Regions from separate parts of the Photobacterium sp. GJ3 genome, predicted to be linked through region 3. Evidence: predicted binding sites of a transcription regulator. Region 3 holds the regulator's gene; each other region holds the start of a gene.
What was found. The regulator CRP, encoded in region 3, controls carbon source genes, mostly activating them, when cyclic AMP is high. The targets are predictions, from matches to a motif close to TGTGANNNNNNTCACA.
Positions count from the first base shown of each region.

Region 1: the regulator CRP is predicted to act here: its motif matches at 9,088-9,103, upstream of dinG (ATP-dependent DNA helicase DinG).
Region 2: the regulator CRP is predicted to act here: its motif matches at 5,427-5,442, upstream of KDD30_RS12925 (CTP synthase).

Region 1 covers NZ_CP073578.1:2,293,991-2,304,859, forward strand. The annotation lists gene htpG (molecular chaperone HtpG) at 1-6, opposite strand, end outside; gene KDD30_RS10330 (winged helix-turn-helix domain-containing protein) at 271-1,143, shown strand; gene KDD30_RS10335 (regulatory protein ToxS) at 1,128-1,679, shown strand; gene recR (recombination mediator RecR) at 1,781-2,383, opposite strand; gene KDD30_RS10345 (YbaB/EbfC family nucleoid-associated protein) at 2,387-2,716, opposite strand; gene dnaX (DNA polymerase III subunit gamma/tau) at 2,745-4,841, opposite strand; gene apt (adenine phosphoribosyltransferase) at 5,031-5,591, opposite strand; gene KDD30_RS10360 (YbaN family protein) at 5,755-6,138, opposite strand; gene KDD30_RS10365 (TraR/DksA C4-type zinc finger protein) at 6,515-6,877, shown strand; gene KDD30_RS10370 (DUF2057 domain-containing protein) at 6,915-7,550, opposite strand; gene KDD30_RS10375 (porin) at 7,709-8,644, opposite strand; gene dinG (ATP-dependent DNA helicase DinG) at 9,198-10,869, shown strand, end outside.
Region 2 covers NZ_CP073578.1:2,798,087-2,808,955, forward strand. The annotation lists gene truD (tRNA pseudouridine(13) synthase TruD) at 1-608, opposite strand, end outside; gene ispF (2-C-methyl-D-erythritol 2,4-cyclodiphosphate synthase) at 639-1,112, opposite strand; gene ispD (2-C-methyl-D-erythritol 4-phosphate cytidylyltransferase) at 1,112-1,807, opposite strand; gene ftsB (cell division protein FtsB) at 1,847-2,128, opposite strand; gene eno (phosphopyruvate hydratase) at 2,315-3,616, opposite strand; gene KDD30_RS12925 (CTP synthase) at 3,698-5,344, opposite strand; gene mazG (nucleoside triphosphate pyrophosphohydrolase) at 5,508-6,329, opposite strand; gene relA (GTP diphosphokinase) at 6,404-8,629, opposite strand; gene rlmD (23S rRNA (uracil(1939)-C(5))-methyltransferase RlmD) at 8,694-10,031, opposite strand; partial or broken gene barA (two-component sensor histidine kinase BarA) at 10,188-10,869, shown strand, end outside.
Region 3 covers NZ_CP073578.1:3,087,178-3,098,046, reverse strand. The annotation lists gene KDD30_RS14395 (ExeM/NucH family extracellular endonuclease) at 1-1,530, shown strand, start outside; gene KDD30_RS14390 (aminodeoxychorismate/anthranilate synthase component II) at 1,639-2,229, shown strand; gene KDD30_RS14385 (aspartate aminotransferase family protein) at 2,608-3,825, shown strand; gene astA (arginine N-succinyltransferase) at 3,965-4,981, shown strand; gene astD (succinylglutamate-semialdehyde dehydrogenase) at 4,999-6,456, shown strand; gene KDD30_RS14370 (DUF1338 domain-containing protein) at 6,490-7,284, shown strand; gene KDD30_RS14365 (hypothetical protein) at 7,358-7,567, opposite strand; gene crp (cAMP-activated global transcriptional regulator CRP) at 7,775-8,407, opposite strand; gene KDD30_RS14355 (OsmC family protein) at 8,682-9,086, shown strand; gene KDD30_RS14350 (YheU family protein) at 9,119-9,340, shown strand; gene KDD30_RS14345 (phosphoribulokinase) at 9,466-10,335, shown strand; gene KDD30_RS14340 (hydrolase) at 10,401-10,869, opposite strand, start outside.

The DNA of each region.
Region 1 (10,869 bases), 790 kb from region 3:
GCTCATTAGAACTCCGTAATCAAGATTTACGTCCTTACTGACTCCTAAATAAGGTCCGTTCAATGTTTTTCAAGCCTGAGATGGTAAATTTCTGGCTGTCTGGCTGAAAGGTAGTCATTTGAATGCATCAGGTGCGATCCCCATCACTCAGTGCGGACCGATTGAGCCATCCCTTGTCAGGCTGCAGTCTTCTGCTTCGTTGTTTAGGGATACTCTTCTTCCGGTCAGACATCTATGATAAACAAGTCACTCTGAACAAATAGGCCGGGCATGGATCAAGCACAGTGTAAATTTCTGATTGGGAATCGATTTCTTTTTACCCCGCACCACAACAGCCTGGTGGACAAGGCTCAGCCAGACACGACGATCCATCTGGGAATCAATGAAAGCAAAGCGCTGAGCCTGCTGGTTCAGGAACCAGGGACCATCATTTCCCGCCAGCGAATGCATGACTTTATCTGGCGGGAACAAGGGTTTGAAGTGGATGACTCCAGTTTGACCCAAGCCATTTCGACGCTGCGGAAATATTTGCAGGATTCAACCCGTGCGCCGGTGTTCATCAAAACCGTGCCCAAGCATGGCTACCAGATGATTGCTGAAATTGATCGGCTGGATAGCATCCCTGAGCCAGCACATGTCCTGATATCTGAGCCACAACAAGTCGAAGTCATTGAAAATCTGCCGGATTCTGCACAACCGCTTCATGCAGAGTCTCCACCTCCCGCAAGCAGTCCTGCGGTGCTCATCCCGACGACACAGGCCAATTCGCCATTGCGGCGTCATATGATCAGCGGTCTGGCTGCTTTATTGCTCTGCCTTCTTCTTCCGCTATGGGCATATTTTACATCGCCGCCAACATCCAGCGCTTTCTCTCCTGCACTTACCGTCGGCAACATACCAGTGCTTACGCCCAGCCATGATCGGATACCTGAGTCCTGGTATCCCCTGATCCGGCAATGTCTTGCTCCGTACGAGCAACAGACATCAGACAAACCACTTCCGGTCAAAGCTGTGGTGACAGGCGGGGAGCACAATCAACTTTGGATCAATCTGATTTTCAGTCCTTCAGATTATCAGGACAACATGACCCTGACCATCGTGACGCTGAACCGACACAAGGAGCAACCATGCCGCATCCAGTAACGAAAAAAACGGTGAGATTCAGTCTGTACTGGCTCTTCATTGGCACTGTGCTCATACTGGTCGCACTGGGCAGCCTCTATTATTCCTTTCTGAGTGACCACAAACTGGCGCGCTTTCTGATGGCTCACGACTGGACGTCTTCAACAGTGACACACGTGTCTTCCAATGAATCACCCGGGCTGACAACCCTGAAACAAATGACCGAAAAGAATAATCTGATTTTCATGCCCAATCACACCTATTCAAGAGTGAGCCGGGTATCGATTACCAATCGCGATGCTGCGAGGGTCCATCTGACCATTACCGAGTTTGGACAATGGGCGGTCAGCGGCGGGTATTTGCAAATCCGCCCCATCCACTTTAATGAAATGAAAACCGGCGATGAAACAGCCTTTAATGCAGCACAACTTGCGACCATCCGTACCTACTTTCAAATCAATGCGGAACAAAGCAACCAGATTGATATTCTGAACCAAAAGTCGGTGCTGCTGACGGGACTGAACACCCGATCTCAAGTATTAAACGCACTGCCGTAATGCTGTTACGGCAGCCACCGCTCAGTTGAAAGCGGGCCATAAAAAAACCGACGTGGTCACGTCGGTTTCTTCGTTGAAATGCATGGCAGGTATACCGGGGGTCAGTAAAGTCTTTGCCGTCCGGCCAGAGAATGAGACAACGTTGTCCCATCCACCAACTCCAGTTCCCCGCCCACAGGTACACCATGAGCAATCCGGCTGGCCGGGACCTGATAAGCCTGACAAAGCTCTGCGATGAAATGCGCGGTGGCCTCCCCTTCAACCGTTGGGTTGGTCGCAAGGATCAGCTCAGCAATCGTCTCATTCTGTAACCGGTATTCCAGAACATCCAGACCGATGTCGCTCGGACCAATGCCGTCCAGCGGAGACAAGTGGCCCATCAGCACAAAATAACGGCCGGAAAACTGCCCTGTGGCCTCGACGGCCATAATATCTGCCGGGCTCTCGACCACACAGATCTGGCCACTTTCCTGCCGCCTCGGATTGTCGCAGATGGCACACACGTCTTCTTCCGTAAACGTACGGCAATCCCGGCAGTGTCCGATTTCCGTCATGGCTTTACCCAGCACATCGGCCAGCTGCAAACCACCCTGACGGTTACGCTGCAACAGGCTGAATGCCATACGCTGCGCTGATTTTGGCCCGACGCCGGGCAAACAGCGCAGCGCGTCCATCAACTGCTCAAGTAACGGACTGGTACGCATTGATTAGAAAGGCATCTTAAAGCCAGCAGGCAGGTTCATCCCGCCGGTCACGCTGGCCATTTTTTCTTTCTGCGCTTCTTCAATGCGACGGGCAGCATCATTGAATGCTGCTGCAATCAGATCTTCCAACATCTCTTTGTCGTCTTCCATCAGGCTGTCATCCAGCTCAACACGACGCACGCTGTGGCTGCCGGTCAGCGTGACCTTCACCATGCCAGCACCGGATTCACCAGTGACTTCCATGTTCGCGATTTCTTCTTGCATCTGCTGCATGCGCTCTTGCATTTGCTGCGCCTGCTTCATCATGTTCGCCATACCACCTTTACCAAACATATCTTCTCTCTCTATGGGTCTGGTTCATTTAAACGGGTCTTACGCTCTCTTCATCCAGCACAGCACTGAACCGCTGGCAAATAAAGGTCACGTTCGGATCCTGCTGCAGACTGGCTTTAGCCTGATCCAGTTTTTGCTGATAAATAAACTCACGCCATTCCAGCGGCGTTCGTCCATATTCACTTGGCTCTATCTGTAATTCTATCTCTTGTCCCATCATCTCAGCCAGTGCTGAGGTCAGCTGCATTCGTGCTTTTTGTGTATCCAGATGCTGCTGGGACGCGCGCAAGTGTAGTGTCAGGCGCGGACCATCCTGCTCCAGTGCAGAATTCAGTGCGAGCTGCTGAACCAGTCGATCCACATTCAACCGATCCGCCATATCCGACCAACTATCCTGCTTTGCTGCCTCGGTGACAAGTTGTTTTACCATCTCCGGCGTCTTTTCATGCGCCAGAGCCTGCTTCATTTCAGTGGGTGCAATCGACGCCGTTTCCTGAACGCTTTCGTCCGGCTGGAACATCGGCTGCCATTGATACGCTTCAGGCTTTTCCGGTTCTGTATTGTGTTGCTCCGGCGCCGTCGCTTGCCCTGCAGCAGGAACACGTCGGCCAGCATGCTGGCTGCTGATGCGTTCAAGGACATTGGATGCCGGTTTTTTGACCGGCGCCGGATCAATCTTTTTTGGCGTTGTTTCCTGTCCGCGTTTCGCCTGACTGCGAAGGCGGTTTCGGACTGCAAGCAGCCCGGATGCAGGGGATGCCGATGGTGCTTGTAGCGCTGGCGCAGTTTCCTGCACCGGAGCCGACGGATGTGATTCCACAGGTTGCGCATGTGGCGCCTGATCCTGCGGGACAGGACTCACAGCTGCTGCTTGCTCGATCATTTCCCGCGCCGGAGCCACTTCACTCGGCTGTGGCATCTCAGCCGGCGCCTTTGCAGGCGCTTGACCGGTCGTCGACGGGCCGGTTTGCGGCTGGACGGCCCGAGGCGCAGGTGCAGCGGAAGGAACCGCTACAGCCTGTGGCGTCAGATGCCCGGCAGCCACCGGACGAAATGCCAGCATACGCAGCATCACCATTTCCAGGCCCGTTCTGCCATCGGGTGCCAGTGGCAAATCCTGCCGGCCCTGAAGCGCAATCTGATAATGCAACTGAACATCTTGCGGCGGCATCACCTTACTGAGCTGAACAATGCGCTCAGCATCCGGTAACGTGCTGTCCAGCGACGCAGGCAAGACCTGATACATTGCCACGCGGTGTAACTGCGACGCCATTTCCGAAAGCAAGCTGTCCCAAGCAACGCCAACTGAGGCCAGTTCAGCCAGACAGGCCATCGCAGGCTCTGCCTGCCCTTCAGCCATGGCTTCGAGCAGATACAGCGCCTGTTCTGTATTCAGGGTGCCCAGCATACCAGACACGGTTTCCTGCGTGACCTGACCATTGCCCAGCGCAATCGCCTGATCCGTCAGACTGAGTGCATCCCGCATACTGCCTTCCGCAGCCCGGGCGATCTGGCTCAGTGCCTTCGCTTCAAACGATACAATTTCTTCTTGCAGCACGTGCGCCAGCTGTTGCTGAATTTGCGTTTGATCCAGGTGCTTTAAATGAAATTGCAGGCAGCGCGATAAAATGGTGACCGGCAGTTTCTGCGGGTCTGTTGTGGCGAGAATAAACTTCACATGTTCCGGCGGCTCTTCCAGCGTTTTGAGCAACGCATTAAAGCTGTGACGGGACAACATGTGTACTTCATCAATCAGGTACACTTTAAAGCGCCCGCGGGCAGGTTTGTACTGAACATTGTCCAGCAGTTCGCGGGTATCTTCGACTTTCGTCCGGGAAGCAGCGTCAATCTCTAACAAATCGACAAACCGGCCCTGATCAATTTCCTGGCAGGTGTGACACTGGCCACACGGGGTGGCCGTAATGCCCTGCTCGCAGTTCAGCCCTTTGGCAAACAAACGGGCAATCGTGGTTTTACCGACACCACGGGTTCCACTCAACAGATAAGCATGATGAAGTCGGTTATGTGTCAGCGCATTCGCCAGCGCCGTCAGGACATGGGATTGGCCCACCACATCTTCAAAGCGATGCGGCCGCCATTTTCGTGCCAGAACCTGATAACTCATGGTGTTCAATCCTACAGAATTCGATCATTCAGCCTTATCAAAATTCTGACTGAATCCAGTCGGCCATGCTAGCACAGCGAGAAAAGTGGCGCGAGAGAACTCAAAGGGAGTTTGTCTTGATCGGCGTGTCATTGATACCATTTTGACCAATCAAGACATCCTCCCAAAAGGCTGAGCGAAAACGTGTGATTAGTGGCCGTCGAAATCGCAGATACTGAAGACGTTCAGGCCCAAATCGCGCAAACGCTGCTGACCGCCGATCTCCGGCAGATTAATCACAAATGCAGCGTCCTCAACAATCCCGCCCAGACGACGCACCAGCTTGGTCGTCGCCTCGATGGTTCCACCCGTCGCGAGCAAGTCATCGACCAGCAGCACTTTGTCACCTTCAACAATCGCATCGGTGTGAATCTGCAGCGTATCCTGACCATATTCCAGATCATAACTTTCGCTGATCACCGCCCGCGGTAATTTGCCCGGTTTACGCACAGGCACAAAGCCGACTCCCAGCGCCAGCGCCAGTGGTGCGCCAAACAGGAAACCACGCGCCTCAGTGCCCACGACTTTGGTGATCCCTTTATCGCTGAACTGCTGATGGAGAATCTGCATCGTCGCGCGGTACGCTTCAGGAATTTCCATCAGGCTGGTGACATCACGAAACAGAATGCCGGGTTTCGGATAATCCGGAATCGTTTTGATGCTGTTTTTAATCAGGCTGAAGTCGTCTTGAACAGTTTTTACTTGGCTCATAGTCTCTTCCGTCTGCGGCTTCACAGGCTGCAGGTTATTAACAAGAGTTCCGGACCATTTTGCATGGGTCACAGAAGCAGTTTAGGCGCAAATAGTAGTGATTTTTGACAAGAGGGGCAACTTTCGGCCTGTAAACCAAGACACTGAACAACAGATCGGCTTCTCAGAGGCTGTTGGTTTCTCTGACGGGTAAACGGTTAAACCAGATCAAGAGTATGACTGCAATCCCGAGCAGTAATCCTTTGACCCAAGCCAGAGGCACAAAATAAATCGACAACGCGAAACTGAGCACAATCGTCACATTCGCCCGTCGTTTGACGGTACGGCTGACGGCACGATGCTGATGCCAGTTCTGTAAAACCGGACCAAAATGAGGATGTGTATTGAGCCAGTGATGGAGTCTGGGAGAGCCGCGCATAAAACACGCACTGGCCAGCAGAAGAAAGACGGTGGTGGGTAAAAGAGGAAGGAAAATACCCAAAATACCTAAGATAACGAAACACCAGCCGGAAACCAGCAATAAGGTTCGCCAGATCAGTTGTTTCACATTCCCTCTCTTTTACATTCAGCCTGATGCAGGCAACTTCTGACGGCAACCTTAGCTGCTGAGGATCCCCAGCCAAGTCAGGCTCGCAGGCAAAGTTGGCAGCAGCATTGCAATCAGGAAACCAATAAAGTACTTCAAATTATACGGTTCTTTGAAATCATGTTCCATTTTATCTTCCTTTTAGTCGGCTTAACGTGCTGAAAAGTCGTTAAAAGTGGCAATTCAGCCCCATAAAAACTGCCAAGCACTATAAAGCATTCGATAGTTAACAAAAACCGACAAAAAGAAGGGTTATTCTGCGCGTCCTTTGACTTATGTCATAACCAGCGGAGAAATTCAGCATAGACTGTGATCCAGTCTACAATGGAGCATCTCGATGAATAGTGAGTACCTGAAACAGCAATGTCTCCGGCTGGAGCAAGAGTATCAGTCGCTGTCGGCCTCGCTCTATGCCGCGTTGGAAAAACACCACCGGCAAACGCAGCCCGAATCCACAACCGCTGACTGTACGATCAACGAACTGCTGAAGTTCACAACCCTGAGCGCCGATCCTCAGCTCCGCCAGCATGCCCACCGGCTTGAAGCCATCGATGCCGCTTTATGTGCTATCCGACTGGATCTCTACGGGATCTGTGCCGACTGCGAAGAGCCCATCGAATCCGAGGTTCTGGCTGCCGATCCGGCACAGCCGCGTTGCCGCCAATGCCAGTCACACAGTAAATATCATCACCAGCGCTGAAGCTCAGCGCTGGTGTGGGCTGCCGCCCCCGTTTCACTTAAGGCTGCGTCTGCGATTTCATCCAGGTCTGGAAAGCTGCTTTCTCTTCCGGTTGTGCTTTGCTGTACCAGAGTTTCAGCTGTGCCAGTGCATCACCGGTCACTTCTACTTTGCCGCCCGCATCAACTTTGACGACGGCTTGCTGTAAATCGACAGCGTAGCCTTGCTCAAAGGTGATCCCGTTTTGGCGGTTATATTCAGCAACCAATGCTTCCATATCGCTGAACGCGGCAAAGCCATCTCCTTTCAGCTCCGTAAAAGCAAGCGTGCGCTGGCTGCCGTCTTCTAACATCAGGGTCCATTCAGGATCGCGCTGAAAATAAGCCTGCGCCTGGCTGTAGGCAACCAGCGCCGGCAAGCTGATCTCAGCGTCCTGCGACGGCATCTCCAGCTCAAACAGATACGGACGGGTGGTATACATGGTATTCCGGCTACCGTTTTTGAGCTCTTTATCGTAACGGACAACAATCTGATGTTTTCCCGGTGTCAGTTCAACCTCTGCTGCCTGAGACCAGAACGAGCCCTGCACCTGCTTTCCATCCACCACCAGAAGTTCAATGCCGTCGGTAACCGACAGCGTGGCCGCCTGCGCTTGCACCGCAAACAGGCTGGCCAGAAATATGATTTTTTTCATCGCCAATCTTCTATTTGTTATCACTTCAACTGAAGCTGTCTATGCTGCCATAATCAAGCGGTCTGCAATAGCCCGCTCGCCGACAAAAAGACAAGATACAAAAAAGCCGCCCAAAAAAGGCGGCTTTTGCAATCTCTGTATTCTGGAAAGAACCGTTCTTAGAACAGAACTTCCATACCAGCCACGTAGCCCAGGTCGTACTCTTTAACATCACCGTCAGCCCAGCCCAGTTCAGCATATAGCTTCACGTTGCTGTGCAGTTGGTGAGTGACGTTAGCGTAAACGTTGTTTGTTTCGTCAGCGTCAGCATAGACATAGCCCAGAGCAAAGGTATTTTTGCCCATGGTGTAAGAGCCTGCTGCTTCGATTACATCAGAATCACCAGCGTTATCAATATCTACATTACCGAAAGAAGCGGCCAGTGCTACTGCACCAAACACATACTCTGCTTCGATATTATAGGCATTTACATCAGCACCAGTTTTGTTCATGTCAGTAATAACGTCTTCAGACGCATAGTAGTAACCACGAACATCCAGACCACCGAAACGTGCACCCAGACGTGCATCAGTGATGCCGCCATTGTCGTTCGCATTGATGTCATGAGAAGCACCAAAGTAGAACTGACCGTTGTCATAAACGTATTTAACAACTTCGCTGCCCTGAGTTTTACCCAGATTCAGTTGCTCCAGACCCAGTTCGTAGTCTTTACCAATACCTGCATCATCAGTGATCAGGAACTGACGACCGAACGTCACAGTACCAAAGTCAGCGCCCTGGAAGCCCGCGTACAGTTCATCGTTGAAGAAATCTGTAGTATTGCCATTTGCATCAGTGTTTGACAAGTCAAAGCTCAGACCAGCAACTACGTTCAGGTTGTTGTTTACTGGAATAGTCGTGTTCAGCGTGATGTCACCATCATCCAGACGGATTGAAGGATCAGTATCTAGGCTTTTTTCAGTAATTTTTTTGGCGAACTGAACTTCAGCAGAACCTGACAGGTCAACCAGAACACCGTTCTGGTCCAGCAGGTTTACAGAAGCGTTTGCAGAGCCTGCAGCTAGTACAGATAGTGCAATTAGCGTTTTTTTCATGATATCCACTGCCTTTTCTTATGGATGGAATTCCTATTTCCAGAATCCCTTTTGCTTTTTTTATATCCCTTCCCGGCATACTTGGCTTCACACCTGTTTTTTGGTGAAAAGCACGCCATGCCAGAATGGCGTAACTTGCGAGACTCATCCTGACAGAGATTTTATTGTGATGTCAAATTCTCGCATTGTAACAACACGCTTTTATTACAACCTTTAAATTCAATCACTTAAACAAAAAACACAACAAAAAACTTACATACCCATACATATCACATGGAATTTAATGGTTACTTAATAGCGATAAAATACAAAATAATTCACTAAAAAACAGGAATTAAGAAACCAAAAATAAAAAACAAAGGACCAAAACACCAAAAGACACCAAATAAAACACCAAAGCAATCCAAACGCACACTGTATTAAATCCGGGTTCAATCTTATTTCGTGAGGAAAATCTCATTTCAAATCAAAACTGCCGAAGTCACAGGCAAACCACACCCTGACCGAGCATCGTGTTATAATGTATTTCCCTGCCCAGATTAAGTTTCAACCCATGCTTCATAACCAGATTAAAACAGACATAAAACAGTGCTATACCAACCTGAGTGGACAATTAGATCACTTTATTCCGCGTCGCGCGCAAAACTATCTGGTTGCTGAAATCGCAAAAACACTGGCAGGCGAATATCACGCAAAACATCGGATGCTGGTTGCGGAAGCCGGCACGGGGATCGGAAAATCACTCTCTTACTTACTGGGCTGTGTGCCCTACGCGCTGTTCCATAATAAGAAAGTACTGATTGCAACGGCGACGGTTGCGTTACAAGAACAGTTGGTCCACAAAGATTTACCGCTCTTTGCTCAGATTTTTCCGAAAGAGTTCAGCTTTATTCTGGCAAAAGGCCGACAACGCTATTGCTGCGCACACCGACTGGAAGCCAGTTGTCTGGGACAAGACGACAACCAGCTCGCGCTGTGGCAGGAAAAACCCAAAAAATCTGATCTCAGCCTGCTCAAGCGTCTGCTGGCTGCATGGCAGCAAAATAAGTGGGACGGCGACCGGGACAGTTGGCCGACAGTCATTCCCGATCGGGTCTGGCAACAAATTGTGTCGGACAAGCACAGTTGCAGTTCCGGCATGGCCAAACATCGCCAGTGTCCTTTTGCCAAAGCAAGGGAACATTTAGATAAAGCGGACATCATCATTGCCAACCATGCACTGCTGATGGCCGATCTGGAGCTGGGGGGCGGTGTTATTCTGCCGGAGCCGGAACAGACCATTTACACCATTGACGAAGCCCATCATCTGCCACAGGTTGCCCGCGACTTTTCTGCCGCGGCTGCCAGCCTGAAAGGTGCAGGAAACTGGCTGGAAAAGCTGAATCAGTCGGTGAGTAAGCTTGCCGAGCTGGCTGACCCGCAAAAAGCCGGCCGTTTTCAGAGTGCGCTTCAGGAATCGATTCAGCACCTGGTGCCCACATTCAGGCAGTTGTCCGGGCAAATTGATCCGGGCATGTTCAGTAAAGACGGCAGTTACCGTTTTCCCCATGGGGAGCTCCCTGCCTGGCTGGCGGAAGAAGCGCAAGGATGCCGGGATGCCAGTAAAAAGGCCCGGCAATCTCTGACCAAAATTCACGAGATGATCACCGAACGCCTGAAAGAGGATGAAGTCCCGGCTCGAACCGCTGAGCCTGCGTTATCGGAATCGGGGTTTTATTTGCAGCGCTTAGAAAATCTGGAAAAAGTCTGGACGCTGATGGCACAGCCGGACAAAGACTATGGCGCGCCGCTCGCACGCTGGCTGGAAAAAAGTCCGGAGCAGGAAGGCGACTATATTGTTCAGGTTTCACCGCTTGAGATTGGCTACCGACTGGATCAGCTGTTGTGGAGCCGCGCGGCGGGTGCCATTTTAGTGTCAGCCACACTGCGGGCCCTCAACCAGTTCAGCTATTTCTGCCGGCAGGCAGGCATTCAGGAAAACGAAGGCACGAAATTTCTGGCGCTGGCCTCACCGTTTGACTACCAGAACAACGGACGTCTGGTGATCCCGCACATGCGCTATGAACCCCAGGCTGAACAATTTACCGATCTGCTGATCGACACCCTGCCAGAATATCTGGAAGGAGAAACAGCCAGCCTGGTTCTGTTTGCTTCATACTGGCAAATGAACAAAGTCGCAGAATCCATTCGGCCCCTATGCCAGAAAAATGGCTGGGATCTACTGG
Region 2 (10,869 bases), 290 kb from region 3:
GAACGTGCTGCAGACAGATAAAAACTGCGTTTGCTCTTATCCCGAACCCGAAACTCATCGTTCCCCCAGGCACGGGCTTTGATCACGTTATTACCATCGTGGCCGAATCGCTGCGCACCAAAGTAGTTCGGCACACCGTGCTGCTCGATCTGTGTCAGGCGGGAGACGACATCCGCGGGCTGGTCCAGTTCACTCAGTCGCAGCTCAAATGTATTGCCGGCCAGATCGCCTGGACGCAGTTTTTTATCATGGCGATCTGTGGCGATCACCTCAACCCCCGGGTGCTCTGCGACAAACTGCGTGAGATCCGGATCCGGTTTCCCCGGCAGGTGCACACTGAGCCATTGCTCGGTCACGGCATGGCGGTCTTTCAGTCCCGCCCAGCTGACATCCCGGGATTTTACGCCACAGGCTTTGGCAAGCTCATTGACAACATACTTGGTGTTTTCACCGGTTTTACGGATTTTCACCATGAAGTGTTCACCGCTACCGGCAAAATCAAATCCCAGTTGTTCTTTGACGATAAAGTCTTCCGGACGAACTTTGCTGCGCCCGCGGCAAACCGGCTTACCATACAGCCAGCTCAGGCTGTCCATTTCAATTGTCATCATGTTTACAGTTTCCAGAAAGGAGCCCGGTTACAGGGAACGCAGTAACACAACCGCTTCGCAGGCAATGCCTTCTTTGCGGCCCGTAAAGCCCAAACGCTCGGAAGTGGTGGCCTTTACATTAATATTATCGACCGTGGTTTCAAGATCGTCGGCAATTCGCTGACACATTTCGTCGATATAAGGTGCCATCTTGGGTGCCTGGGCGATAATGGTGACATCCAGATTCCCAAGACAATAGCCTTTCGCTTTCACTTTGGAATAGACATCGCGCAGCAACATCCGGCTGTCTGCACCTTTCCACTCAGCATCCGTGTCCGGGAAATGACGACCAATATCACCGGCACCAATCGCCCCCAGTAGAGCATCGCAAACCGCATGGAGTGCAACATCACCATCTGAATGCGCCACCAGACCAAATTCATAAGGGACGGCCACGCCACCGATGATCACCGGGCCTTCACCGCCAAATTTATGTACGTCAAAACCATGTCCAATTCGCATTATGCCTGCTCCTTTTGTCGTTGCTGCAGGTAAAATTCGGCCAATGCCAGATCTTCCGGCTGTGTGATTTTCAAATTATCGGCCCGCCCGGTGACCAGGCGCGGTGCATAACCGCAATGTTCCAAGGCTGAAGCTTCATCAGTAACGACAGCGCCGTCTGCAAGTGCCTTTGTCATGGCGTCACGGAGCTGACCTGCCCGGAACATCTGTGGTGTGAGGGCATGCCAGAGATCCGTGCGTTCTACCGTCATGGCGATCGCCTGGCGGCCATTACCACGCTTCATGGTATCCCGCACTGGTGCGGCCAGGATTGCGCCACATTCGCTTTGATGTGCCTGTTCAATCAGACGGGAAATATCCTCCTGATGAAGGCAAGGCCGGGCCGCATCGTGAACCAGCACCCAATCGTTATCCGATAAAGCTGCCAAACCGGCGAACACGGAATCAGCACGTTCCGCGCCCCCCTGAACCACAGTCACTTCGGGACGAGCAGAGAGTGGGAGATGCTGAAAATAGGGGTCGCTGTCGCTGATCGCAATCACCACACGACCGATCGCGGGGTGTTGCAGCAGACAGTCAACGGTATGTTCTAAAATTGTTTTTCCTGCAATCAACAGGTACTGCTTGGGCCGATCAGCCTGCATACGGCTGCCGATACCGGCGGCTGGCACAACTGCAGTTAAGGTTTGAGTCATGATGGGTTTACTGCCAAATAAACGCCTGCGGGTGCTCTCCTAGGGAGTGTTATCACCCACAATGCGAAAAAAAGTTTCTCCGGGTTTGATCATACCAAGTTCATGGCGGGCCCGCTCTTCAACGGCTTCCAGCCCCTGATGCAGGTCATGAATTTCTGCGTACATCTGCTGATTTCGCTGCACCAGTTCCGCGTTGGCTTTCTGCTGAAGCGCGACGTTGTCTTTCAGCGCCACGTAATCAGACATCCCATTTTTGCCAAACCAGAACTCGTACTGCAGCCAGGATAATACCAATAGCAACACGGCACTGAATACTCGCATGCAAGCCTCATTCTCGGTTGATTCGTTCAAGCGACAGGCCGGATTTACCGCCCGGGAAGCGGTAATAATCCCATAAAGCGCCCGGTGTGACCAGTTCCGGTTCAGCCATTCGGGCATAAAAAAGCCGCTCTGATGAGCGGCTTATCCATCTTGTATCCGTCAGACGGACAAAGTGTCGTTTCAGACTTATGCCTGACCTTTCACTTCTTTCAGACCGTTGTAAGGTGCTTTTTCACCCAGTGCTTCTTCGATACGAATCAGCTGGTTGTATTTCGCAACACGGTCAGAACGGCTCATAGAACCTGTCTTGATCTGGCCAGCTGCAGTACCTACCGCCAGATCAGCGATGGTTGCATCTTCAGTTTCACCTGAACGGTGAGAGATAACAGCGGTGTAACCTGCGTCTTTCGCCATCTTGATCGCAGCCAGTGTTTCGGTCAGAGAACCGATCTGGTTGAACTTGATCAGGATAGAGTTCGCGATGCCTTTCTCGATCCCTTCTTTCAGGATCTTGGTGTTGGTCACGAACAGGTCGTCACCAACCAGCTGAATTTTGTCGCCCAGCAGTTCTGTCTGGTGCTTGAAGCCATCCCAGTCAGACTCGTCCAGACCGTCTTCGATCGACACGATTGGGTACTGTGCAACCAGGCCAGCCAGGTAGTGATTGAACTCTTCTGAAGTGAAGATTTTGCCTTCACCTTTCATGTTGTAGTTGCCAGCTTCTTTGTCGTAGAACTCAGATGCAGCACAGTCCATCGCCAGAGTCACGTCTTTGCCCAGCTCGTAGCCTGCCAGCTCAACTGCTTCTTTGATTGCAGCCAGTGCAGCAGCGTTTGATTCCAGGTTTGGTGCGAAACCACCTTCGTCACCCACAGCCGTGCTCATGCCTTTTGCTTTCAGAACTTTTGCCAGGTTATGGAAAACTTCTGCACCGATACGCAGGCCTTCTTTCAGGGTTTTCGCGCCAACAGGCTGAATCATGAATTCCTGAATGTCGACGTTGTTGTCTGCGTGCTCACCACCGTTGATGATGTTCATCATTGGCAGTGGCATAGAGAATTTGCCCGGTGTGCCGTTCAGCTCAGCAATGTGCTCGTACAGAGGCATGCCTTTCGCCGCAGCAGCTGCTTTTGCGTTCGCCAGAGAAACCGCCAGAATTGCGTTTGCACCGAACTTAGATTTGTTGTCAGTGCCGTCCAGGTCGATCATGATTTGGTCGATGTCAGCCTGAGCTTTCGCATCTTGACCCAACAGCGCCTGAGCAATCGGGCCATTGACTGCATCAACGGCTTTCAGAACACCTTTGCCAAGAAAACGTGCTTTGTCACCGTCACGCAGCTCCAGAGCTTCACGAGAGCCCGTAGATGCACCTGATGGCGCAGCAGCCATACCAACAAAACCGCCTTCCAGATGAACTTCAGCTTCTACAGTTGGGTTACCGCGTGAGTCGATGATTTCACGACCCAGAACTTTAACGATCTTAGACATTGTGTTTCCTCTTGCTTTATTTTGATTTAAAAAAGCGAAAAAAAAGCTGCCGCACTCCTGTGCAACAGCTATTCGTAACTCTTATTTGTTGTCTTCCAGTTCGCCGCGCTGATGCTGACCAGCGGCTTTGACGAAGCCTTCAAACAGTGGATGGCCATCACGCGGGGTTGATGTGAACTCAGGGTGGAACTGAGCCGCAACAAACCATGGGTGATTTGGCACCTCAATAATCTCAACCAGCTTCTTATCCGCTGACAAACCAGACACCTTCAGGCCAGCTTCTTTCAACTGAGGCAACAGGTTGTTGTTCACTTCGTAACGGTGACGGTGACGCTCGTGGATGGTCACGCTGCCGTATAGTTCGCGGGCTTTGCTGCCATCTTCCAGATGACACAGCTGTGAACCCAGACGCATGGTGCCGCCCAGATCAGACGCTTCAGTCCGCTCTTCCACGTTCCCTTCGCTGTCGACCCACTCAGTGATCAGACCAACGACCGGATAAGGGGATTTTGCATCAAACTCAGTTGAGTGTGCACCGCTCAGACCTGCCACATTTCGCGCAAATTCGATCAGTGCGACTTGCATGCCCAGACAGATGCCCAGGTATGGAATATTGTTTTCACGCGCATACTGCGCCGTCATGATCTTGCCTTCAACACCACGACCACCGAAACCGCCCGGAACCAAAATTGCGTCCAGACCTTCCAGCATTTCAAAGCCTTTTGACTCCACGTCCTGCGAATCAACATACTTGATGGTCACAGACAGGCGGTTTTTCAAACCCGCATGTTTCAGCGCTTCGTTGACAGACTTGTATGCATCTGGCAGTTCGGTGTACTTACCGACCATACCAATCGTGACTTCGCTGGTTGGGTTCGCTTCTTCATAGATCACGCGTTCCCACTCGCTCAGATCGGCTTCTGGTGCCGAAATGCCGAAACGCTGACAAACCAGTTCATCCAGCCCCTGAGACTTGATCAGTTGCGGGATCTTGTAGATGGAGTCGACGTCTTTCATGGAAATGACAGCTTTCTCTGGCACGTTACAGAACAGTGCAATCTTGGCACGTTCGTTTGCCGGGATCATGCGGTCTGAACGGCAGATCAGCACGTCTGGCTGAATCCCGATCGACAGCAGTTCTTTCACCGAATGCTGTGTTGGTTTGGTTTTCACTTCACCAGCGGCTGCCAGGTAAGGAACCAGTGTCAGGTGCGTAAAGATGGCACGCTCGCGGCCCAGCTCAACAGCCAGCTGACGGATTGCTTCCATGAATGGCAGGGATTCGATATCACCCACAGTACCGCCCACTTCAACAATCGCAATGTCGTGGCCTTCGGCACCAGCAATCACACGCTCTTTGATCGCGTTGGTGATGTGCGGGATAACCTGAATGGTGGCACCCAGATAGTCACCACGACGCTCTTTACGCAGAACGTCTTCATAAACACGGCCTGCGGTAAAGTTGTTGCGTTTGGTCATCTTGGTACGAATGAAACGCTCGTAGTGACCGAGATCGAGGTCGGTCTCCGCACCGTCTTCCGTAACGAATACTTCACCGTGTTGAATCGGGCTCATTGTCCCCGGATCAACGTTGATGTAAGGGTCTAGCTTCATCATGGTCACTTTCAGACCACGGGCCTCTAAGATGGCCGCCAGTGATGCTGCAGCAATACCTTTACCTAGGGAGGATACAACACCGCCCGTCACAAAAATGTAATTCGTTGTCATGTTAAACCTGGAAGATTTGGTGTAGAGGATAAAAAGTATCTGGACGGGAAATTAGTATACCAGACACATTTTATTGCCACAACGTGAAAACTATCACAGTAAAGCGAGTTGCTTCTTGTTCCAAATCAAGCCCGGAATTCTTGACGAAGAAATCCCTGAGCAATCAGTCCTGAGCTGCCGGGCCGCCCGATTTCTCACGTTTTTTTACCTGTTCCCATTCGGCATCGAGTTCATCCAGCGAACAATGTTCAACCGACTTGCCCTGTTCAGCAACCGCCTGCTCCACCTCACGGAAACGACGCTCGAACTTCCGGTTCGCCTTCTGAAGCGCGGCTTCCGGTTTCACGTTCAGATGCCGGGTGAGATTCACCACTGCAAAAAGCAGATCGCCCAGTTCTTCTTCGATCCTGTCCTGATCCGGCACGGCTTGAAGCGCTTCTTCCATGACTTCTTCTATTTCTTCCTGCACCTTCTCAACCACAGGCCCCAGCGTCGGCCAGTCAAACCCGTAGCGGGCACAACGTTTCTGGATTTTATCCGCCCGGCTGAGTGCCGGCAGCGCTTTGGGGATATTGGCCAGAATGCTATTGTCCTGCCCTTTTTCAGCGCGTTCTTTGGCTTTTTCTGCTTCCCAGTTGGCATGAATCGCCGCTTCATTGTCGAATTCAGCCCCGGAGAAAACATGCGGATGTCGCCGAATCAGTTTGTGATTGATCCCGCTGACCACATCCTCAAAATCAAACAGTCCTTTTTCCTTGCCGAGCTGGCTGTAGAAAATGACCTGAAACAGCAGATCACCCAGTTCTTCTTTCACCTCATCCCAGTTCTCTTCTGCGATCGCATCGGCAACTTCATACGCTTCTTCCAGCGTATGCGGCACAATGGAGGCGAAGTCCTGCTGCAGATCCCAGGGACATCCGCCGTCCGGATCCCGCAATTGCGCCATGATCGACAGCAGCTGATTGATAGGGGTGTTGTGACTCATGTGTGCATTTTCCTGTTTCTGTCATCAAAGAAAAGCGGGCTCTGGCCCGCTTTCTGTTACCTGTTGCGTGGTACTCAGTGAAGCCGTCTGGCTTCAAAGACATCCTTCACCTGTTCCAGACGGAGCAGTAACCGGCCCAGACTATCGAGATCCGTCAGTTCGATTTCAAAGTCCATGATGGACATCTGTTTTTTGAAATCAATCCGGCTTTTCACCCCGGCCACCTTCACTTTTTCGTTGTGCATGGTGTTGGTGAGATCTTTAATCAGACCATTCCGCTCGGAGGCTGTGACCCGCACGGTCAGCGCATAACGTCCGGCAAAGCTGCCGCCCCAGACGGTGTGAATTATCCGCTGCGGTGCCACATGACGCAGCTCTTCAAGCTGCTCACAATCGCTTCTGTGCACTGAAATGCCGCGCCCCTGGGTGACAAACCCGACGATATCATCCCCCGGGATCGGCTGGCAGCAACGCGCCAGGTGAGTCATCAGGTTATCGACCCCTTCCACCACCACGGCATCCCGCTGTGGCTTTTTCTGGCTGCTTTTGGTGCTGGCTTCCGTCAGACGTTCCAGCAACTGCTGATCTTCTTCTTCCGCTGTCGGCTTGTTCACCAGCGCATTAATATGGTTGATCACCTGATTGATGCGCAAATCACCGCTGCCAATCCCGGCAAAGAGCTCATCCGTGGAGTTCACGTTGAATCGCTTCAGGGCATAGGCTTCAGCATCTTTCATGGTCGCGCCGATCTTCTGCAGTTCCTGCTCCAGAATTTCCCGGCCAGCAGCGATGTTTTTATCCCGGTCCTGTTTACGGAACCAGGCATGCACTTTGGCCCGCGCCCGGCTGGAATTCACAAAGCCTAAATTCGGATTGAGCCAGTCCCGGGACGGATTCGGCTCTTTCTGCGTGATGATTTCGACCTGATCGCCCATGTGCAGCTGATAAGTGAAGGGAACGATTCGGCCTTCCACTTTGGCGCCAATACAACGGTGTCCGACCTCGGAGTGAATATGGTAGGCGAAATCCAGCGGCGTGGCATTCAGTGGCAAATCCACCACATCGCCTTTTGGCGTGAACGCATAGACACGATCATCAAAGACCTGACTGCGCAGCTCTTCGAGCATTTCGCCCGAGTCGGACATTTCTTCCTGCCAGGCCAGCAGTTTACGCAGCCAGTTAATTTTCTCGTCGTAGGCTGAATGAGCGCCGGAAGAGGTCCCGGATTCTTTGTATTTCCAGTGCGCCGCCACCCCCAGCTCCGACTCTTCATGCATCTGCTTGGTCCGGATTTGAATCTCAATCGTTTTTCCTTCCGGGCCAATCACCACAGTATGGATCGACTGATATCCATTGGGCTTGGGGTTGGCAACATAGTCGTCAAATTCTTTCGGCAGATGGCGATACTTGGTATGCACCACCCCGAGCGCTGCATAGCAGTCTTGCAACTGGTCTGCGATAATCCGCACGGCACGCACGTCAAACAGCTCATCAAATGCCAGGCTCTTCTTTTGCATCTTGCGCCAGATGCTGTAGATATGCTTCGGACGGCCATGCACCTCGGCTTTGATATGCGAGGCTTTCATCGACTCGTCCAGATCGGCGACGAAACGATCAATGTACTGTTCCCGGTCGATGCGGCGTTCCGCCAGCTGTTTGGCAATCTGCTTGTAGGTTTCCGGGTGCTTGTAGCGGAAAGCGTAATCTTCGATTTCCCACTTGAGCTGACCAATCCCCAGACGATTCGCCAGCGGCGCGTAAATGTTGGCACATTCCCGTGCAGCAGCACGGCGCACGGCATCCGGCTCATCCTTCACTTCGCGCAGATGACAGATCCGCTCCGCCAGCTTGATGACCACACAACGGAAATCATCCACCATGGACAACAGCATCCGGCGGATATTATCGACCTGAGCCGACTGCGCCGCCCCTTCTTTGATAGCATTCAGCTGGCTGATCGCAGCCATCTGCTTAACGCCTTTGACCAGTTGCAAAGTGTGCTGGCCGTACTCTTCTTTGATCTCGTCGCTTTTGTACAGCCCGGCTTCGACCAGCGGGAACAGCAAGGCTGCCACCAGCGTATCGGCATCCATGCTGAGCATCACCAGAATTTCGACCATTTCCCGGCCACGCCATAACAGCTGACCGGTGGCTTCTTTCTTGTCCAGATGCGCTTCACAACGCTGATAGGTCTGGATCAGACGGTTCGAGGTCGTAATGTCCTGCAATAAACTCTCTGCCCAGGGTTCCAATTCAAATGTAGCGTTTTCCTTTAGATGCGCACCGCGAACTGCGACCATGATTCTGTCCTGTATTTCTTAATTACGGATGGCAGCCTGTTCCCGACAAGGCAGTGCCCGACACTCAGGCTCGGGTAAACAGCGCCATTGATTCCAAATGTCCGGTATGGGGAAACATATCCAGCATTCCCAGCCGTTGCAACTGATAGCCCTGTTGCAGCAGCACCTGACTGTCCCGCGCCAGCGTTGCCGGATTGCAGGACACGTATAAAATCCGGCTCGGTGACAACGCTGCCACCTGAGCCATCACCCCTGCAGCACCGGCTCGGGCCGGATCGAGCAGGACTTTATCAAACCCTTCTTTGGCCCAGCTGAACGACGCAATCCCGTCTTCCAGATTGCCCTGATAAAAAGCAGCATTGGTGAGCTGATTGCGGGCTGCATTCTCACTGGCCCGTTGTACCATGGGTTCGACCCCTTCCACCCCAACCACTTCCCGGGCGCTTGCCGCCAGTGGCAAACTGAAATTCCCCAGGCCACAAAACAAATCCAGCACCCGGTCTTCCGGCTGAATGTCCAGCCATGATAAGGCCTGTGCCACCATCTGTTCGTTCACCAGACGATTGACCTGAATAAAGTCTTTCGGAGAAAAATTCAGCTTCATCCCTTCGACTTCGTAATAGGGGGCTTCACCGCTGATCTGCACCCATTGCTCGGTATCCGGCGCCAGAAAGAGCATAACATGATGCTTGTCAGCAAATTGCTGAATTTGCGTCATATCCGGGTCAGAAAACGGCTTGATATGACGAATAAGTACCACAGGCCCGTTGTCCGCTTCGACCAGTTCAACATGCCCTAAGTTCCGTCGTCCCTGCAACCGGCTCAATAATTCACGCAACGGTAACAAGAGTGCGTTCAGTGGCCGTGCCAGCACCGGACAATCGGTAATATCGACGATCGCTTTGCTCTGCTCCTTGCGGAAACCAAACGTCAGCGTCTTCTCCGATTCGATTTTCAGACTAAAGCGCGCACTGCGCCGATACTGCCAGGATTCGCCGGTGACCGGCTGATCCTGCGTCAACACATCTGCTGTTGCCGTTTCACCAGCCAGCGCAAATTTCGTGATCAATTCTCCCAGAGACTGCTGCTTGGCGGCAATCTGGGCAGAATGAGAGAGGTGTTGCAAGTTACAGCCACCACACTGGTCATAAACCGGACACTGCGGTGTAATGCGTTCCGGGCTGTCCGATAAACGCTTGATGACTTTGGCTCTGGCATACTGCTTTTTACTTTCAGTCAGTTGCACCAGCGCACGTTCATCGGGGAGCAATCCGGGGATGAACACAGGTTTGCGGTCAAGATGGGCAATGCCTGCACCCATGTGGTCCAGACGGGTCACCGTCACCTCTTTATGTTTGGTGTCGCTGACAGTTCGTTTCGTCGGCTTAAAAAAGCGTGCCATAATGTTGTAACTCACGGTGTTTTGTCGCCTTTTCAAGGCGATGCCATAGCAACATCAATTGTCGCTACGGTAAAGATTCATTAAGCTAGGGGCTGGCGCACCAAAGCGTGGCCAGCAAAGACAGCAATTCTCCCACAGAATCGAATTCTTGTAACCATGACCAAATACGGACTTCGCGCCCGGGTTTTCACCCTGACATTAGCACCAACCCTGATCATCGGCCTGCTCTTGAGCGCTTTTTTACCCTGAGCCGCTACCGGGATCTGGAACAGCAACTGGTCGAAACCGGCACCAGCATTATTGAACCGCTGGCGATCGCCACTGAATACGGGATGGCGGATCATAACCGCGAGGCTGTCCGCCGGATCATCAGCTATGCCCATCGCAAGCATTCCGATATCGTGCGCAGCATTGCCGTGTTCGACAGCAATAATGAGCTTTTCGTCACCTCAAATTTCCACCGGAATTTTGAAGCCCTGATGTTTCCGGATGACCGGCAGATCCCCTTTTTGCCAGAGATCGTGATCCATGACAGCACCATGATCATGCGGGCGCCGATTCTGACCGAAGCACAGCAAAGTAATCTGTCTGCCCCCGGATTTCAGGCCAAAGCGCTGGGCTATATCGCCATCGAAATGGACATGAGTCCGTTGCGCCTGCAGCAATATCAGGAAGTTTTTACCGCACTGATGGTGTTGTTGCTGGGGCTCATCCTTTCCGGTCTCTTTGCTTACCGGCTGATGCGGGATGTCACCCGCCCGATTTCACACATGATCAGTGTAGTGGACCGAATACGGCGCGGGCACCTGGATATCCGAATTGAGGGAGAATTGCTGGG
Region 3 (10,869 bases):
CTGATCCCGACTAATACGGTTTCAGCGGCTGACTTCATTCACACCAGTGACCGGACGGTCGCGCCTCAGGTGGTGCCGGATGCTCAACTGAAAGTCGCAAGTTTTAATGTCCTGAACTTCTTCACCAGTGACAGCGATATCGGCGGTCCGCTGAATGCCAGATGTAAAGATCAGGCCGATGCAGATGCGGCGAAAGGCTGCAACCGCGGGGCGAAAACTGAGGCAGATTTTCAGTTGCAGCGCACGAAGATTGTCAATGCGCTGGCGGCCATGGATGCGGATATCGTGGGCATCATGGAAATGGAAAACAATGGTTTTGCTGAAGACAGCGCGCTGGCAAACCTGGTGTCCACACTCAATGAAGCCTTCAATGATCCGGCGGACCACTACAGCTATATCACCATTGACCAGGCTGATCTGTATCAGGGCAAATTCCTGGGCACAGACGCCATTACCGTGGCGTTGATTTATCGCCCGGCGAAAGCAGAACCAGCTCAGGCTGCACAGGTGATCCGAATGCCTCATCAGCAACTGACCGGGACCAACCCGCAGGGTGAGTCAAAAGATCTGGAAGTCTTCCAGCGCGACAGCCTGATGCAGTCTTTTACCGTGAAAGGGATCGAAGATGCCAAACCGCTGACGGTGGTGGTGAACCATCTGAAATCAAAAGGCTCAGGTTGCTACGAAGACTGGATCAGCGGTGAGTATGAAACCGATCCGGCGGATTTGCAGGGCCACTGTAATGCTTTCCGTGTCTCGGCGGCTATGGTGCTGTCGGATGCGCTGAAACATGTGGATGGCGACTTACTGGTGCTGGGCGATATGAACGCTTACGCCAAAGAAGATCCGATCCGAGTGCTGACAGACTACGCGCCAGCAACAGCCTCGCGGAAAATTGTCTCTGCTTCCGGAACCTCCGTGGCCGGGAAAGTCCTGCATGAAACCGGCATTGAGGCCGGACCGGGCCTGGGTCTGGTGAATCTGGCTGCTGAGGGTCATGACGCACTGGCATACTCCTACAGCTATGACGGAGAGCTGGGCAGTCTGGACCACGTATTGGCCAATGCATCGCTGGCCGGGAAAGTGGCCGGGGTTGAAGAGTGGCACATCAACTCTGTCGAAAGTACGCTGTTTGAGTATTCAGATCGTTACAGCGGTGATCTGGCGAAGTCACAGGGGCCTTATTCCGCATCGGACCATGATCCTGTGATTGTCAGCCTGAAATACCCACAGCCGGGGAACGCGGGTTTCCACCTGACCTTCAAAAATAAAAGTCTGCATCCAGTGTATCCGGTATTCAATCGCTGGTACTGGGACAGCACGCAGTTCTGGCTGATGCCGGGGCAGAAACGCCACTACCGTGAAGACAATCGTTTTCTGAATCATGTGGGTATTCATGCGGGCGACTCGGTGAGCCTGAGTTTGCTGGCCTACGGCGTATTTGAAGTCCCATGTTCTTACACACCGCTGAAACTGAACGGGCGTCTGAAGGCGGTGTATAACGGTGTAAGCTGCCGAATGAAACATTAATCTCAGTCGTTTCTGATGAGATAAAGGCAAGCCGGGCGCGATCCTGCTTGCCTTTCTCCCTCTCTGTTGCAAAATAGGGCGCCGTTTCACGCAGGGCAGGGACATTTTATGCTGTTAATCATCGATAACTACGACTCTTTTACCTATAATCTTTACCAGTATTTCTGTGAACTGGGCGCAGAGGTCAAAGTCGTGCGTCATGATGACATTGATATTGACGGCATCGAAGCCTTGTCGCCGACCCACCTGGTGATTTCGCCTGGCCCCTGTACGCCGGATGATGCCGGGATCTCTCTGGCTGCCATCGAACATTTTGCCGGTAAGCTGCCGATTCTGGGTGTCTGCCTCGGCCATCAGTCGATTGCGCAGGTTTTCGGGGCCAAAGTGGTGCGTGCCCGCCAGGTCATGCATGGCAAAACGTCTCCCGTGATCCACACCAACCGCAGTGTTTTCTCTGGTCTGAACAATCCACTCACTGTCACTCGGTATCATTCACTGGTGGTCCAGCCGGATACTTTGCCGGATTGTTTTGAAATTACCGCCTGGACCGAACGAGACGGCGAACGCGACGAAATTATGGGAATTGCCCACAAAACCCTACCGCTGGAAGGGGTCCAGTTTCATCCGGAAAGTATTCTCACTGAGCAGGGCCATCAGTTGCTGGCTAACTTCCTGAAACGCGCTGTAACGACAGCCTGAATTTACGCGCAGGCCCTGTCAGATGGGGCCTCGCTAATGTCCGATTAGTTTGGCTAATGCCTGTTTTTGGCGGTTTTTCACTGTCTCACAAGCGCGATCAACGTCACTTTTCTCAACATTAACTGAATTATTTTTATCCGTTACCCGCCGCAAGCTTATGCAGTTGACCAAATCCTGAACAGGGGCATTCATTCCTACAGGGAAAAACACCTTCCCTGAAAACTGTCTTAATAACTTTTCCTTCATCGCGCATAAATATGTAACCGGAGCAGAAAACCGTGAAGGTTACAGGTCTGTAAAAAACATTTTCTGCTATTGGAATCGGTTAAAATTATGTAAATACTATGCGCAAAGCGATATACACAGAAGGAAAGTATGATGGCGACGGAACAAAAAGTAGGACGTCAAACCTTTGATGAGGTCATGGTGCCTTGTTACTCCCCAATGCAAATCATCCCGGTGAAAGGGAAAGGTGCCCGTGTGTGGGACCAGGATGACCGTGAGTACATCGATTTCGCCGGTGGTATCGCGGTGAGCTGCTTGGGTCATTGCCATCCAGTCATGGTGTCCGCCCTGAAAGATCAGGCAGACAAAATCTGGCACCTGAGTAACGTGATGACCAACGAGCCTGCACTGCGTCTGGCGAAGAAACTGACTGAAGTCTGTTTTGCTGAGAAAGTATTCTTCGCAAACTCTGGCGCGGAAGCCAACGAAGCGGCACTGAAACTGGCCCGTCGTTATGCTGCTGACAAATTTGGCCCGGAAAAAGATGAAATCATCGCCTTTAAACAAGGTTTCCACGGTCGTACTTTCTTTACCGTCACCGTGGGTGGCCAGGCGGCTTATTCCGATGGCTTCGGTCCAAAACCTCAGGCAGTGACCCACTTGCCGTACAACGATCTGGAAGCGCTGGCAGCGCACATCTCTGATCGCACCTGTGCGGTCATGATGGAGCCACTGCAGGGTGAAGGCGGGATTGTTTCTCCAACGAAAGAATTCATCCAGGGCGTACGTGAACTGTGTGACAAGCACAATGCACTGCTGGTTTTCGATGAAGTTCAAACGGGTAACGGTCGTACCGGTGAGTTCTACGCATATCAGGGGCTGGGCGTGACGCCGGATATCCTGAGCACCGCGAAATCTCTGGGTGGTGGTTTCCCGATTGGTGCCATGCTGACAACGACTGAGCTGGCACAGCACCTGAAGATCGGCACGCATGGCTCAACTTACGGTGGTAACCCGCTGGCCTGTGCCGTTGCAGAAGCCGTGGTCGACGAAGTGGCAAAACCTGAAGTGCTGGCTGGCGTGAAAGAGCGTGAGCAGTGGTTCCGTGAAGGCATTGAGAAAATCAATGCACAGTACCCGATTTTTGCAGAAGTGCGCGGTAAAGGCCTGCTGCTGGGTGCGGCACTGAACGAAGCATGGCAGGGCCGTGCGCGTGATGTACTGCTGGCTGCGGGCGAAGAAGGTCTGATGGTCCTGGTTGCTGGCGCAAACGTCGTTCGTTTCACACCGTCGCTGGTGATTGAAAAATCGGATGTCGAAGAAGGCATGGCGCGTCTGGAGCGTGCAATCGCCAAGCTGTACAACCAATAAAAACAATGAGGGGCCGGTCGGATGCTGGTCCCGTCTTGACTGCCCCGGGCCTGTTCCCGGGGTCGTTGTTAGAAGAGCAAGAAAACTAGATATTCAGAGTTAGCAACCTGTGTTGCTACCTGCATCAGGAGGGAGTTCGATGCTGGTTATACGTCCGATTCAAAAAGCTGATTTACCTGCACTGATGACGTGCGCCGAAGAATCAGGCCACGGTTTTACATCACTGCCCGTGAATGAAGAGATCCTGAGTAACCGGATTGCTCATTCCGTTGACAGCTTTCATAAAGACGTCACTGTACCTGGCCCGGAAGGCTACCTCATGGTGGCGGAAGACACAGAGACAGGTGAAATTGCCGGAACCACAGCCCTGGAAGCGGCCGTTGGTCTGGACAATCCTTTCTATACTTATCACCTCAGCACGCTGGTCCACAATTCACATCATCTGGATGTGCACAAAGTGCTGAAAGTACTGACGTTTGGTAATGATTACACGGGTGTGAGTGAGCTGTGCACCTTGTTCCTGCGCCCGCAATGGCGTCAGGGCCTCAATGGACGTTTACTGTCCAAGTGCCGTTTCCTCATGCTGGCAGAACATCGCCATCGTTTCGCAGACACTGTGATCGCTGAAATGCGGGGTGTATCTGACGACAACGGCAACTCACCGTTCTGGGAGTGGCTCAAAGAGCACTTCTTCTCCATTGAGTTTACGGAAGCCGACTATCTGACCGGGATTGGCCGCAAAGAATTTATTGCCGATCTGATGCCAAAGCTGCCGATCTACGTCAACCTGCTGAGCAAAGAAGCGCAGGCGGTGATCGGTCAGGTCCACGACAACACCCGTCCGGCACTGAAGCTGCTGGAAGCGGAAGGTTTTGTCAATCGCGGCTATGTGGATCTCTTTGACGCTGGCCCAACGGTTGAATGTGATGTTCGCCATATTGAATCTGTGCGGGCGTCGAAGCGCTGCACGGTTGAAATTGGTGAACACCACAGCTCTCATGACTACATCATCAGCAATACCCGCTTTGCAGATTTCCGTGCGACGGTTGGCAAAGCCGCGTTGGATGGTGAGCGAAATCTGGCCATCATTTCTCCGGAAATGGCTCAGGTATTAGAAGTGAAAAACGGGGATCAGGTTCGCCTGATTGCCCAATAACTAGGGTGGAATACAAGATGACACAATGGATTGCAGGTAACTGGCAAGCCGGTCAGGGTGATGCGATGCAATCGCTCAACCCATTCAGTGGTGAAGTGATCTGGGAAGGCAAAAGCGCGACCGCCGAGCAGGTGGAGCAGGCAGTTGCCAGCGCCCGGGAAGCACTGATCAACTGGCGTAAAACCAGTCTGGCGGAGCGTCAGGCAGTTGTAGAGCGTTTTGCTGCCCTGGTGAAAGACAACAGCGAACATATTGCTCGCACGATTGCAGAAGAAACCGGGAAGCCTTTGTGGGAAACCCGGACTGAAGCGGGTGCCATGGTCGGTAAAATTGCGATTTCTCTGCGTGCTTACAATGAGCGTACCGGCGAACGCGAAAAAGATGTGTCGGGCACCAAAGCGGTGCTGCGTCACCGTCCACTGGGTGTCATGGCGGTTTTCGGCCCTTACAACTTCCCGGGTCACTTGCCCAATGGCCATATTGTTCCGGCTTTGCTGGCGGGCAATACCGTGGTCTTCAAGCCTTCGGATCTGACGCCGAAAGTGGCAGAAGAAACCATCAAACTCTGGGAGCAGGCTGGTCTGCCTGCGGGCGTGATTAACCTGGTTCAGGGCGCTCGTGCGACCGGTGAAGCGCTGGCTCAGTCGAATGGCATTGATGGTCTGCTGTTTACCGGTAGTGCCAACACAGGTCACATCCTGCACCGTCAGTTTGCTGGTCAGCCAGGCAAGATGCTGGCGCTGGAGATGGGCGGCAACAACCCGATGGTGATCTCAAAAGATTACGGCGATCTGAAAGCGACGGTTTACACCATTATTCAGTCTGCCTTTATCAGTGCCGGTCAGCGTTGTACCTGCGCCCGCCGTCTGTACGTGCCTGAAGGTGCGGAAGGGGATGCGCTGATTGCCGCGCTGGTTGAAGCTGCCAAAGCCATTCATGTGGATGGCCCGTTTGCAGAACCACAGCCATTTATGGGCCCGCAGATTTCTGTGGTGGCCGCAGACAACATCATCGCAGCGCAGACGCGTCTGACGGAGATGGGCGGTGTGTCACTGCTGAAAGCGGAACGGGGTCAGGGTGCGATCGTGACACCGGGTATCATCGAAGTCAGCCAGATTGCAGAACTGCCGGATGAAGAGTACTTCGGTCCGCTGCTGCAGGTGGCACGCTATACGGATCTGACCCAGGCGGTTGAGATGGCAAACAACACCCGTTACGGCTTGTCTGCAGGTCTGGTCTCGAACGACGACAGCGAGTGGCAGTATTTCATCGATCATATCCGCGCCGGTGTTGTGAACCGCAACCGTCAGCTGACGGGTGCGAGCGGTGATGCGCCGTTTGGTGGTCCGGGTGCGTCCGGCAACTTGCGTCCAAGTGCTTACTACGCGGCAGACTACTGCGCGTATCCGATGGCTTCTATGGAAGGAGAGGCAACCGAACTGCCTGCTCAGCTGTCTCCGGGAATCCAACTATAATTTGCTTACCCGTATTTTCGAGGGAACCGCATCATGGAAAGAGTGGAAAAATTGTTTGATGCCCTGTGGCAAGACTTCACAAACCGTCTTTGCCCGTCGGCTGCACAGGTACATGATCTGTTGACAGAGGATGCTCCGCTGCTCAACGATCATATCGCTTTGCGGACGCTTAATCTGCCGGGTGTGAGTCTGGATGTGCTGGCTGCACCTTTTATTGCGATTGGTTACAAGCCATGTGGGACTTACCATTTCGAAAAGAAAAAGCTGTACGCTGAACATTTTGAGCATCCGAATCCGGCTGCACCGAAAGTGTTTATCAGTGAGCTGCTGGTGGGTCAGTGCTCTGCGGATCTGCAAAATACCGTGCGCAGTCTGGTGAAGCAAATTCCTCAGGGTGCGATGGATAACGGCAGTTTCCTCTACGGCGGTCGTTTGTGGGAGCTGGATTTTGCAACCTACGAGAAACTAGCGGAAGAGAGCGAGTACGCTGGCTGGGTTGCAGCACATGGCTATGGTGCCAACCATTTCACCGTGAGTGTGAATCAGCTGGAGCAGTTTACTGAAGTCTCAGCGGTGAACAGCCTGCTGCGCCACAATGGCTTCAGCATCAACACCTCTGGTGGTGAAGTGAAAGGAAACCCGGAAGTCATGCTGGAGCAGTCCTCGACCATGGCCGACCGTGTTGATGTTGCTTTTACGGACGGTGTCCGCACCATCCCGGGTGGCTTCTATGAGTTTGCCAAGCGTTATCCGCAGGCAGACGGAGTGCTTTACCCTGGCTTTGTGGAAGCATCGGCAGACAAGATCTTCGAAAGTACGAATATGTAACGGATTCTTGATAAAGAAAACAGCGGCCTCAGGGCCGCTGTTTTTTTAGCTGCGACAGAACAGAAACGGATGTTCAGTGCTGGCGATCCAGAGGCAGCATCCAGTCATCTTCTCGTGCTGAAAGATCGGCCGGGCGCACATCAGCCTCTTGCTCCAGCAGTTGGCGGGGCGACTGAAAGCCGGTCATTTCTACGGAGGAAGCAAGGAAGCGGCCCATGGTAATCATTGGGCGGGGAGGCAGTTGGCTGTGCTGTGCATTCGGGGCAAAACGTTCGATATCCATCTCGTCGCATCCACATCGGTCTGATATGCCAAATGTAGCAAGGCAGCAAAGGAAGGCAACTGCAATAATGTGATATGCCTAGAGAATCCGGATGCAACGTGGAGAGAGCTTCCGGGGGACGACTGACAGGCACAAAAAAAGCCGCAATGGCGGCTTTTTGAGTACTCACACTGGTTGCATTACTTCAGGGGCTGCAGCCCCATTGGTTCAGCGAGTCCCGTAAACAACAATGGTTTTACCGTGGGCAGAAATCAGGTTCTGCTCTTCCAGCATCTTCAGGATGCGGCCAACGGTTTCGCGGGAACAGCCAACAATCTGACCAATTTCCTGACGGGTGATTTTGATTTGCATACCGTCCGGGTGAGTCATCGCATCTGGCTGTTTTGCCAGGTTCAGCAGCGTCTGAGCGATACGGCCTGTGACGTCCAGGAAAGCCAGGTCGCCAACTTTCTGGCTGGTGACTTGCAGACGACGTGCCATCTGCGCAGAAAGACGCATCAGGATATCCGGGTTGACCTGAATCAGCTGACGGAATTTTTTGAAGGAAATTTCTGCTACTTCACAAGGGGTTTTCGCACGAACCCAGGCAGTACGCTCCTGGCCTTCTTCAAACAGGCCCAGTTCACCGATGAAGTCGCCCTGATTCAGGTAGGACAGGATCATTTCCTTGCCTTCTTCATCCTTGATCAGAACGGCCACGGAGCCTTTTACGATGTAGTAGAGGGTCTCTGCTTTCTCGCCAGCATGGATCAGTGTACTCTTTGAAGGGTACTTATGAATGTGGCAGTGAGAAAGGAACCACTCCAAAGTTGGATCTGTTTGCGGTTTACCTGGAACCATATTACTTACTTCCTCTGCAGTGTGTTGCCCAACGGCGTCATTCCTTGAATTGGGGTTGGGTAGAACAATACGATTGTTTGCCAACTAGCATATTCAGTCAACGGCTGGGCTGCAAGCGCATGTGAACATTCAGACCATGAGTTTAACTTTTTTCGTCACGCTTTGCTTGATATTGCGCGGGGATAAATGAACATTTTGGACACTTTACTGTGCACATGATCACACCGTTGTGACTTAGTGATTAAATCCGGTTTTTTGATGTAAGGAGTATTGCATGCAATCACGTGTTAAATGGGTAGAAGGTTTGACTTTCATTGGACAGTCAAACTCAGGTCACAGTGTGGTGATGGACGGGAACGGCGGCAGCACCGCACCCAGTCCAATGGAACTGGTCCTGATGGCTGCAGGTGGCTGCAGTTCTGTCGATGTGGTCGACGGCCTGAAAACTGCCGGACAGGCGATTACGGCCTGTGAAGCGCAGATCAGTTCAGTCCGCCGCGAGCAGGCGCCGCGTTATTTCACATCTGCAAACCTGCACTTTGTGGTCACGGGTCATGATCTGGACGAAGCGGCGGTGGCGAAAGCTGTGGGAGAGTCGCTGGAAAAATACTGCTCTGTCTGCCTGATGCTGGGCAAAGGCGTGGCATTGACCCATTCTTATGAAATTGTCGCGGCTTAAATGCCGCGAACGGTGAATATCAGGTAAGTTGTATGATAATTCCCTGGCAAGAGATCGACCCGGACACCCTGACCCATCTGATTGAGCATTTTGTGCTGCGGGAAGGAACGGATTACGGTGAGCGTGAGCTGAGTCTTGAGCAGAAAGTGAACCGGGTCCGGCAGCAACTGGCCTGTGGCGAGGCAGTCATTATGTACTCTGAATTACACGAAACCGTGGATATCAAGCTGCGTCGGACACTGCATACAGAATAAATGCGTGAAACTGAAACTGGCGTCAGAAAACGGAAGCTGGCGTCGGAAGACAGGCCCTTGAAACTTGACGGCTTTCAATTGCCCTGTTAATAACTGTTCCGTTTGGATAAACGACAAGGTATGTCATGTCTGCAAAACACCCGATTATTGCAGTAACAGGTTCTTCCGGTGCAGGGACGTCCACCACTTCTGAAGCCTTTCGCAAGATGTTCAATATGTTGAACATTCATGCGGCCTGGCTGGAAGGGGATAGTTTCCATCGTTTTACCCGCCCGGAAATGGATGTGGAAATCCGCAAAGCGAAAGAGCAGGGTCGCCATATCAGTTACTTTGGCGGTCAGGCCAATGACTTTGCGTTACTGGAAAACTTTTTTCGTCAGTATGGTGAAGATGGCAGCGGCAAATTCCGCCGCTATCTGCATACCTTTGATGAGGCCGTTCCCTACAATCAGATGCCGGGGACATTCACGCCCTGGCAGGATTTGCCGGAAAACACAGATCTGCTGTTTTACGAAGGGCTCCACGGTGGCGTCGTCGATGGGGATGTGAATGTCGCCCAGCATGTGGATCTGCTGATTGGCATGGTGCCCATTGTTAACCTGGAATGGATCCAGAAGATTGTGCGGGATACGCGCGATCGGGGCCACTCCAGAGAAGCGGTGATGGAATCAATTGTCCGGTCGATGGACGATTACCTGAACTACATTACCCCGCAGTTCTCCCGTACCCATATTAACTTTCAGCGTGTACCGACGGTGGATACCTCGAACCCGGTCAGTGCGAAAGCCATTCCCAGTCTGGATGAGAGCTTTGTGGTGATCCGCTTTCGCGGCATCAAGAATGTGGATTTCCCCTATTTGCTGGCGATGATTCAGGGCTCATTTATGTCCCGTCATAATACGCTGGTGGTGCCGGGCGGTAAGATGAGCTTCGCGATGGAGCTGATTATGCGGCCGCTGATCCAGCAACTGATTGATACCGGAAAAATTGGTTAAATCATTGCGAGTCGAGCCCGCTGATCGGAAAACGCCTGAGTCTGTGCTCAGGCGTTTTTTTACGCTTAGGGATTGAGCCGGGTCTGAAACCAGGCCGGGACCGTGTGATCCAGCCAGAACACAGGGGCTCGCCAGCTGCCACTGATAAAGCCGACATGGCCGCCGTATTGAGTCAGGTGATAGTCGATATGTGCTGGTAAGGGCGCTGTCGGGATCACGGCCTCGGTCATGAAGGGATCATCCGCTGCATGGATAATCCGCAGGGGCGTTTCCACCCGCGCCAGTTTGCCCAGTCCGCTGCAGCGATGGTAATAATCGGCTGCATTGGAAAAGCCGTGCAGCGGGGCGGTGACGGTATCATCGAACTGCCTCAGAGAGCGAATCCCGCTGATTTGGGCGGGCTGAAAGGGCAGCGTATCAGGCAGTGTGGCGATTTTCTTCAGTATGTTTCTTTTCATTGAGCCCAGCAGATAGCGCTGATACACCCGAGAAAAACCCTGTTCGATCCGGGCCGAACAGGCGGCGAGATCCAAC